2 regions of the Shigella sp. FC1967 genome follow, and region 1 is predicted to be linked to the other one. Evidence: predicted binding sites of a transcription regulator. Region 1 holds the regulator's gene; the other holds the start of a gene.

The links. The regulator ArgR, encoded in region 1, controls arginine synthesis, uptake and breakdown. The targets are predictions, from matches to a motif close to ANTGAATAAAAATACANT.
Region 2: the regulator ArgR is predicted to act here: its motif matches at 2,567-2,584, upstream of argA (amino-acid N-acetyltransferase).

Annotation. Positions count from the first base shown of each region.
Region 1 covers NZ_MIIZ01000133.1:1,436-6,619, reverse strand. The annotation lists gene mpl (UDP-N-acetylmuramate:L-alanyl-gamma-D-glutamyl-meso-diaminopimelate ligase) at 134-1,513, shown strand; gene argR (transcriptional regulator ArgR) at 1,572-2,042, opposite strand; partial or broken gene mdh (malate dehydrogenase) at 2,489-3,428, shown strand; gene BHE89_RS01225 (helix-turn-helix domain-containing protein) at 3,533-3,799, opposite strand; gene BHE89_RS01220 (DNA-binding protein) at 4,020-4,310, shown strand; gene BHE89_RS01215 (DNA-binding protein) at 4,421-4,837, shown strand; gene ispB (octaprenyl diphosphate synthase) at 4,886-5,184, opposite strand, start outside.
Region 2 covers NZ_MIIZ01001387.1:10,933-16,116, forward strand. The annotation lists gene recD (exodeoxyribonuclease V subunit alpha) at 1-1,138, shown strand, start outside; gene argA (amino-acid N-acetyltransferase) at 1,199-2,533, opposite strand; gene amiC (N-acetylmuramoyl-L-alanine amidase AmiC) at 2,775-4,037, shown strand; tRNA gene BHE89_RS22280 (tRNA-Met) at 4,252-4,328, opposite strand; tRNA gene BHE89_RS22285 (tRNA-Met) at 4,359-4,435, opposite strand; gene mltA (murein transglycosylase A) at 4,729-5,184, shown strand, end outside.

The DNA of each region.
Region 1 (5,184 bases):
AAAAAGGAGAGAAAATCTCCTTGGTGGTGGCAAGTTTAGCCAAAGAATCGGATGATTCAAAGGTTAATCCGTTTCTTATCTGCTTTTTGATCGTTAGAATAGTGACCAACTTCATGCTATTGGACAGAAATTCATGCACATTCATATTCTTGGTATTTGTGGCACCTTTATGGGAAGTCTTGCCATTCTCGCTAGAGCGAAGGGACATAAAGTTACAGGCTCAGACGCTAATGTTTATCCACCCATGAGTACTTTACTAGAAAATCAGGGAATCGAACTGATTGAGGGATATGACCCAAAACAATTAGAACCTGCCCCTGACATGGTGATTATTGGTAATGCAATGACACGAGGAAACCCTTGTGTTGAAGCTGTACTTGAAAAAGGTTTGCCTTATACCTCAGGCCCTCAGTGGCTACATGACTATATTTTACCTGAACGTTGGGTGTTAGCCGTCGCTGGAACTCATGGTAAAACTACAACAGCAGGTATGCTGGCTTGGGTTTTAGAAGATTGCGGTTATAAACCTGGCTTTTTAATTGGCGGTGTACCGGGTAATTTCCAAGTATCTGCACAGTTAGGTGAAAGTCCTTTCTTTGTGATTGAAGCTGATGAATATGACAGCGCTTTTTTTGATAAGCGTTCTAAATTTGTTCATTATTCTCCACGCACATTGATTTTAAATAACCTTGAATTCGATCACGCTGATATTTTTGATGATTTAGCGGCAATTCAAAAACAATTCCATCATTTAGTTCGTATTGTCCCGGGCACAGGAAAAATTATCATGCCTGATAGCGATATGAATTTAAAACAGACCATTGGAATGGGATGTTGGAGTGAGCAAGAGTTCACAGGTGAAACAGGAGATTGGCAAGCCAAAAAACTCAATAATGACAGTAGTCATTTTGAGGTATTCCACAAAGGTGAGCGAGTCGGCGAAGTGTCTTGGGGACTTTCAGGTGAACACAACATGCAAAATGGTCTAATGGCGATTGTTGCAGCGCACCATGTTGGTGTTTTACCCGCTGATGCTTGTGAAGCATTAGATAAGTTTATTAATGCACGTCGTCGCTTAGAGCTACGTGGTGAGGTCAACCAAGTCAGTGTTTATGATGACTTTGCGCATCATCCCACTGCGATTTTGGCAACGCTTGAAGCGTTACGCAGTAAAGTTGGTGGAACCGCTCGTATTATTGCCGTATTAGAACCTCGTTCAAACACTATGAAAATGGGAATTAGCAAGGATGATATCGCCCCGGCATTAGGGCGTGCTGATGAAGTCTTTTTATTCCAGCCACCTAATATTCAATGGTTAGTGAGTGATATTGCTGAGCATTGTGTACAGCCAGCTCGTTGGAGTTCAGATCTGGATACGCTAGTTGATATGATTGCGAAAGAAGCGCAAGCGGGCGATCATATTTTGATTATGAGTAATGGCGGTTTTGGCGGTATTCACGAAAAATTGCTTACAAAATTAGCACAGCCTAAAGAGTCGGATAGACAGTATTAAAAATAAGCAAGCCACTGAAAATTCAGTGGCTTGCTTTTTGAAGTTGTCGAAAGGCTAATTATAATTCTTGATCAAAAAGATTTAGAATCGCATCTCGTAATTCTTCTGTGGAAAATCCCGGTGCCGGTGTTGAGAAAATAGTATCATCACCTGCAATACTGCCAAGGATCCCTTCTGCTTTGCCTAATGAGTCTAATAAACGTGCAATAAGTTGTGCCGCACCTGGACTCGTTCTTATCACCACAACAGAATGATTATGATCGATATCGAGTACCAGATTTTTTAGTGGGCTGCTTGCTGTTGGTACGCCAAGCTCAGTAGGAAGGCAATACACCATTTCCATTTTGGCGTTACGGGTTCTTACTGCACCAAATTTTGTTAGCATACGAGAGATTTTTGACTGATTAATATTATCAAATCCAGCCTCTTGTAATGCAGTCACAATCTCGCCTTGTGAACTGAATTTTTCTTCTTTCAGCAGGGCTTTAAACGCTTTAACCAAGTCTTCTTGCTTAGAAGGAATGCGCATAGTTCACCTTTAGTGAGTTATCAATAACCTGCGTATTATGCAGAGAAGTGAATTTTTATGCAACATAAGACGAAGAAAGATGAGTGATAGCCTCCTTAAAATTGTAAAGTAGAATGTACTACAAAAAATTTTATTTACAGTGCGTGAATGTGATAATTTAAAGAAAGTAAAGCATTTGTTAAATAAATGATAAGCTTAAATGATTATCACGAGGATGATGGTGCACTTAACATTTTGTCATATTTATTGAAATTATTTATCAAAAGAGTGTCCACTATCTCATTAACAGATAAGCAATTTGTTTAGAATAACCGAAGTGTTATTTTTCACTGTAAATGCCTTATTATGCAATGTTACTGTTAAATAATTGTTTTTTTAAAGGTGAGTTGCGTAAGAGTGAGTATCTCGAAGGCGTTCCACTATCTCGTAAACTAAGGAGTATCAGAATGAAAGTAGCAGTTCTCGGTGCAGCAGGTGGTATTGGTCAGGCACTGGCACTTCTTCTTAAAAATCAGCTTCCAGCTGGTAGTGAACTCTCTTTATATGATATCGCTCCCGTTACACCGGGTGTCGCAGCTGACTTAAGCCATATCCCGACTCAAGTGACTGTAAAAGGTTTTGCGGGTGAAGATCCTTCTCCTGCGCTAAAAGGCGCTGATGTTGTCCTGATTTCTGCGGGCGTTGCTCGTAAACCAGGCATGGATCGTTCAGATCTTTTCAATGTTAACGCAGGTATTGTGCGTAACTTGATTGAAAAGGTTGCACAAAATTGCCCGAAAGCACTTATCGGAATCATTACTAATCCTGTGAATACAACCGTTGCTATCGCAGCAGAAGTGCTTAAGAAAGCAGGCGTTTATGATAAGAAACGTCTTTTCGGGATCACCACTCTTGATATTATTCGCGCCAATACCTTTGTTGCAGAACTAAAAGGTAAAGATCCACAAAAAACCAATGTTCCGGTGATTGGTGGACACTCTGGTGTGACTATTCTCCCTCTATTATCTCAAGTTGATGGCGTTTCATTTACCGATGATGAGGTCGCGGCATTAACTAAACGTATTCAAAACGCAGGTACTGAGGTTGTTGAAGCAAAAGCGGGTGGTGGATCAGCAACACTATCTATGGGTCAAGCCGCTGCTCGTTTTGGTCTTTCATTAATTCGCGCCCTAAATGGCGAGAAAAATGTTATTGAATGTACCTACACAGAAGGCGACGGAGAATATGCTCGTTTCTTCGCACAACCTATTCTTTTAGGTAAAAATGGTGTAGAGGAATATTTATCTATTGGTAAATTAAGTGATTTTGAAATGCAATCTCTTAATGGCATGTTAGATGTATTGAAAAAAAGATATAATTCTTGGTGAAGAATTTATTAATAAATAAAGAAATTCTTTTTTTGCTATAAAAATAATGCAAATTTAAATAAAAAACCGCTGATACTATATCAGGGTTTTTTTTTTATTAATTATAATGTATGTAATTATTAGTTAATTATTAGTTTTGGTACGAATCTTTCGTTCAAGTAATTCTCCTGTCTCAGGATGAAAATAACGGCTAGGCCAAATTTCACTAGGAGCGATACCAAGATAATCAGCAATGATTTTCTCTCCTTTAGGCCAAGGGCGTGACAACGCATTAGCAAGTGTTGAAGAGCTTAACCCTGCTTGGCGAGAGATGGCAGCAAGTGTTGTTCCTCGTTTTCTAAGTGCGGCAATAATATCGGCAGGATGCCAATCAGATTTCCTTGAAATCATTTTTAATCCTTTTTCTATAAAAATTGATTGCTGTGTTAGTGGTATAAATAACAGTTTATTAGAAATGTCCTAAAGCATTTAAACTGATTATTTAGAAAATAAAATAACATTATTTTTCTAAAAAAGATTTCTGATTTTTTTTCTTAATAATTTCTTTTTTGAAGTTGATAACAATTTTAGAGAAACATAATGAAAAAAAGAGTGGTATACGGCAAAGGAATTGACGGGTATAGGTGGATTACCTAAATCACCACAAGGTGTAAATTCAAAAGCGAGACGAGAGTCTTGGCAAAAACAAAATGTAAAAAATAAGCAAGGTAATGGTGTTGAATATCATTATTCTTGCTTACCAGAAGAAACTTTAATTGCTCTAGAACTTTATGAGCCATTAGCACATTACAAACTAAATAAAAAAGAGGAGCCACTCGTTATCTGGGTGAAAGCATTCCAACAACTAAATAATGGTGAACAAAAAAACATTAACAGAGCTGATATTGCGGGATGGTATTAGAAGTTTTTTTAGAAAAAGTCGTCAATGATTAAGCGATTTTAAAGAATCTATTATTGCGTTATCCGCAACAGATATCTGACTAACCTCTTAGTTGAATGTGAGATGAGATCATGAAAAAAGAATGGTATACAGCGAAAGAATTAGTGGGGCTTGCGGGGTTACCTAACTCACCGCAAGGCGTTAACTTGATGGCGCGTCGTGAAGGATGGGAAAATCGTCGTAAACGTGGAGTGCAGGGAAAAGCTGTCGAGTATTCCGTAAAAAGTCTGCCTGATGAGGTGATTAGTGTACTCGCTGCACATGAACCTCCAGCTGAATATTTATCAAAACGTCAGGATGCCTTTTTGATTTGGGTTGAAGCTTATTATCAATTGACTAAATCAGAACGAGAAAAGATTGTGAAATTCGTACTGCGCGAAGGGCTGGCAAAGCTCATTAGTTATATTGATGCAGATAATCAAGATGCTATCGAGCGAGAAAACGAAGAAGTCCTCAATAAATTGAAAAGCCCACCAGAATCGACGTAGTCGCTCTAGTGGGCTTCTTTAATTAATGGGGCGTATATAAAGCCAAAGTTATGATTGACGTTGTACTGCGACGTGAGCAAGCCCAATAAGCGCATCTTTATACGGTGAGTCAGGTATAATTGATAAAGCTTCAATCGCTTTGTCTGCTTCTTCTTCCGCTTTTTGACGGGTATATTCCAAAGAGCCACACTGTTTCATTGTATTTAAAACAGTATCTAATAAATGGCGACCATTACCTTGTTCAATGGCTTGGCGAATTAATTGGGAGTCTTCTTCATTGCCATTATGCATAGCATGAAGTAATGGCAACGTTGGTTTACCTTCATCAAGATCATCACCAGTATTTT
Region 2 (5,184 bases), on a different contig from region 1:
AAGCCAGCAAGTGCGCTACCATAAAGATAATCCATTACAGCTTGATATTTTAATTGTTGATGAAGCCTCAATGGTTGATTTACCTATGATGGCTCGTTTAATTGATGCACTCCCATCAAAATGTCACGTTATTTTCTTAGGTGATAAAGACCAACTTGCTTCTGTTGAGGCAGGGGCTGTATTAGGTGATATTTGCCGTTTTTCTGAAGAGGGTTTCAGCCAAAAAAGATTTGATCAGATTAATCACTTAACTCAAGGTGAATTGGTTAAATCTACGGATATTATTCCTATCTCTCAAACTCCAGTATCTGTCGTCAGTGATTCTCTGTGCTTATTACGTAAAAGTTACCGTTTTGGTGAGGATTCAGGGATAGGCCAACTTGCTTTTGCGGTTAATCAAGGGCAAACCAAAACAGCGATTACATTATTAAAAAAAGCAGAAATTAGCCCACAACAGCTTGAAATAGCATTAGAGCCACAAGATGTGAGCTTTATCGCTTTAGAGTCAAAAGAAAGTTATTTACTGATGATACAAGATGCTGTTAATGCCTATCGAGAATATCTCACTTTAGTTTCTCAAAAAGCCTCGCCTGATATTATTCTTAATGCATTTAACCAATACCGTTTATTGTGTGCGCGAAGAGAAGGTCCTTTTGGTGTGAGTGGTTTGAATGACAGAATTGAAATGCTATTGCATCGCCAGCGATTGATCCGTCGCCCTCTCCATAGTTATCAAAGTGATTATATTGGGCGGCCCATTATGATCCAACGAAATGACAGTACGCTAGGTCTGTTTAATGGTGATATTGGCATTATGCTCAATAATGATGAAGATGAAATGAAGGCCTTTTTTCAACTACCTGATGGAAAATTAAAAGCAATCCAACCCAGTCGATTACCGCAACATGAAACGGCGTATGTAATGACAGTGCATAAGTCACAAGGTTCTGAATTTACTCATACGGCATTAGTACTACCTGATAAATTTTCACCCGTTGTGAGCCGTGAATTGTTGTACACCGCATTAACACGCGCTAAACAGAAACTTTCTCTTTATGCTTCGGAGTCTATGGTGAAATCGGCAATACAAACACGTATTCAACGCCGAAGTGGGTTAGTTGATAAGTTACGTTATTAGTTAATCATAAAAAATAATAAAAGACAGGTCTTGAGAGGGATACCTGTCTTTTTTGGGGCATTATTCTTTATGTAAGTCTAAAATCAAAATTTTAGAGCGACGTTGGTAATTATAAAGTGCTTGTTTTTCAATAGGTAGCTTATCAATTTCAGCTGGTTCAAATCCTTTTTCTTGAAACCAGTGTATGCTACGAGTTGTTAGAACAAACAGCTTTTCTAACCCTAATTGCTTCGCATGTGCTGAAATGCGTTGTAGCAAAACCTCACCACGACAAGAGCTTCGATAATCTGGATGTACTGCAACACAAGCCATTTCACCAATTTTTTCGGATGGATAAGGGTAGAGTGCAGCGCATGCAATAGTCATATTATCGCGTTCAATAATAGTGAATTGGTCAATTTCAATTTCCAATTGCTCTCTTGAACGTCTGACTAAAATACCTTGTTGTTCCAGTGGGCGAATAAGTTCAAGTATGCCACCAATATCATTAATATTCGCTCTACGAACTTTCTCTGCACTCTCCATGACGATTTGAGTGCCAATACCATCACGAGAAAATAATTCTTGAATAAGAGCACCATCTGATTGATAACTGAGTAAGTGGCTACGCTCTACACCACGACGACAGGCTTTAACTGCTCCCCGTAAGAATCTTACTGTGCCTGAGTGGTAATCACCTTCTGTTTGTAGCTCTCGAATTTTATCTTCAGCTTGATTCGGCAGCAGTTCAGAAACAATATGACCTTCTTCATCGACAACACCTTGGAATGAGCAAAAACCAATCAGCTTTTGTGCTTTAAGTTTTATTGCAAGTTGGGTTGCCACTTCTTCTGAGGTGAGATTAAAGCTTTCACCCGTAACAGATACGGCAACGGGTCCAATTAAGACAATGGCATTACTGTCTAATTGGCGATGAATAGCTTCTTCATCGATACGACGAATTTTTCCGCTATGACAATAATCAATTCCATCATCAACCCCTAATGGTTGTGCAATAACAAAGTTACCACTGACCACATTAATATGCGCACCTTGTAATGGCGTATTGCTTAAACTCATTGATAGGCGAGCCGTAATATCGAGTTGCAGTGTTCCCGCCGCTTGTTTAACGATTTCTAAGGTTTTGTTATCTGTGATGCGCGTATATTTATGATAAATCGGTGATACTTTTTGTACTTCAAGAGCTGTATCAATCTGTGGGCGAGCACCATAAACCACGACTAAACGAATGCCTAGGCTGTGTAACAACCCAATGTCATTAATGATTGATGGGAAGTTTTCGTGAGCAATTGCTTCGCCACCCAGCATAATGACAAATGTTTTGCCTCTATGTGCATTAATATACGGAACCGAGTGGCGGAATCCATCGACCAATTCGGTGCTACGCTCTTTCATAAAACCCTCTCAAGTGAATTTTTATTCGCATTTAATGTATTTTTATTCTTTTTGAAAGAGAATGGCAAGTAAAATCCTATCTTATTGTTTTCCCTGAAGGCAGAATATTTGTGTAAAAGTGAGTAATTGTGCTGTTTTTAAGTGACAGTGAAGTGTGGATTGGGTAAAGTTTTTTTGTTCTTAACTTTTTTTATCTCTTTTTAGAGTTTATTGACGTTAATCGTTTCTTTGGAATATTTTCATGAGTCATTCTGAGCACAATCAAACTCGTCGTCGTCTTGTTAAAGGAATTGGCGCGTTATTATTGTTAAGTGTTAGTCCCGTAGGTCTTGCTGCTACTGCATCTATTGTTGCGGTGAGGGTTTGGCCTGCCTCGACTTATACTCGCGTGACTATAGAATCCAGCACCCCACTGAAATATCGTCAGTTTGCATTATCAAACCCTGAACGTATTGTGGTGGATTTAGAAGGTATTCAACTTAATAGCGTGCTGAAAGGTGTCGCTAATCAGGTTCAGACTAGCGATCCATATTTAAAACTTATTCGTGTTGGTCAAAATACACCTAAAACAGTACGACTGGTATTTGAAGTAAAAACGCCTGTACAACCACAAATGTTTACACTTAAACCTGTGGCTGAATTTAAAAACCGTTTAGTGTTAGATTTCTACCCAAGTCATGGTGCTGACACGGAAGATGATCCTCTTTTAGCACTGTTGCGCGAATATAATGACGGCGATTTACAACAAGCGGTGCCAGCACAGACAGATACTCGTAAACCAGGTAGGGCTGGACGAGATAGACCCATTATTATCATGATTGACCCAGGTCATGGAGGGGAAGATCCCGGGGCAATTGGTAAATATAAAACGCGTGAAAAAGATGTCGTTTTGCAAATTGCTCGTCGCTTAAAAACGCTTATTGATAAAGATGCCAAAATGAAGGCGTATATGACACGTAATGAAGATGTCTTTATTCCATTGACAGTACGTGTTGCTAAGGCGCGAAAAATGCAGGCAGATTTATTTGTTTCTATCCATGCTGATGCGTTTACAAACCGCTCTGCAAGAGGCTCATCTGTTTTTGCATTATCAAAAACGGGCGCAACCAGTAATACGGCACGCTATCTTGCTCAAACACAAAATGAGTCTGACTTAATTGGTGGGGTGAGTAAAAGTGGTGATCGCTATGTAGACCATGCAATGCTCGATCTCGTGCAAACGGCGACTATTAATGACAGCCTAAAATTTGGTAGTGAAGTGCTTAAACTATTAGGTGGTATTAATAAACTGCATAAAAATAAAGTCGATCAGGCTGGTTTTGCGGTATTAAAAGCGCCAGAAATTCCTTCCATTCTTGTTGAAACGGCGTTTATTAGTAATATAGAAGAAGAGAAAAAGCTAAAAACGGCTCAGTTCCAGCAACAGATTGCAGGATCTATTTTCAAAGGGATCAAAGCCTATTTTGCCAATGGTGGTGAATTAACCTTAGCTGATCGTAGCTAATCTCTTTCTATACCTTTTTCTTTTATTCCAATAGAAAGCCAATATCATGTGCTTTCTATTGGCGTTTTTTATTGTGTTCATAGCACAATAAATCCATTTAATACAATATGTTATTGAAGTAATAGAAATTTAATGTAACAAGTTTATGAGATAAGTTGATTGGGTTTGCAAATGAAGAGAGACAGTAAAATAAGAGGAAATTTCGAAGAGAAATTGGTTGCGGGAGCTGGATTTGAACCAACGACCTTCGGGTTATGAGCCCGACGAGCTACCATGCTGCTCCATCCCGCGACTGATACTATAACTGACTACTTTGTGAATTGGTTGCGGGGGCCAGATTTGAACTGACGACCTTCGGGTTATGAGCCCGACGAGCTACCAAGCTGCTCCACCCCGCGTCTCCACAGAGGGGCACTATACTCAGGATCTGCTGAGTTGCAAGTTTTTTATGAAATTTTTACAGTTTTCTTTTAAAAACGGTCAGAAATAATACATCAAGGTGCAAATTTAGGCAGTTATACTTGTCATACTTCAAGTTATTTAGAATATAGACTTGATGTTTGAAAGTCATATTGATTGGGTGATAATAGAAAGCCTTAACAAATTGTATATTCATATCTTTATTGATTTTGCTTTGGTATCTTTCTAACTCAAAATCAACACTTAAATTCAGTCATTAAGCGGGTCAAAAATGGTTACTTGGCGAAAATCGTTAATTTTAGGTATGTTAGCGCTTGCCTTGACAGGATGTCATCGTCCAACAGAGCAAGGGCAACAGTATAAAGATGGAAAACTTAAGCAAGATCTCATTGAGGTAAGTTCGCCAAATACACAAGGTACACCTATTAATGGCCCTGATTATTTACAACAAGTAAATCAGATAAACCAAACATCATCTCGCTTGTATAATAGCAATAAAGAGACTTATCAGGCGGTAGAAAACTGGCTACGCTCTGGCGCAGATACACGTCAATTGCGTCAGTTCAATCTTTCTGCATTTCAGATGGAAGGCGTTGATAACTACGGTAATGTTCAATTTACTGGATATTATACACCTGTTCTTGAAGCTCGCTTAACGCAACAAGGTGAATTCCAATACCCTCTTTATAAAATGCCTGCCAATAGTCGTTCAAAATTACCTTCTCGT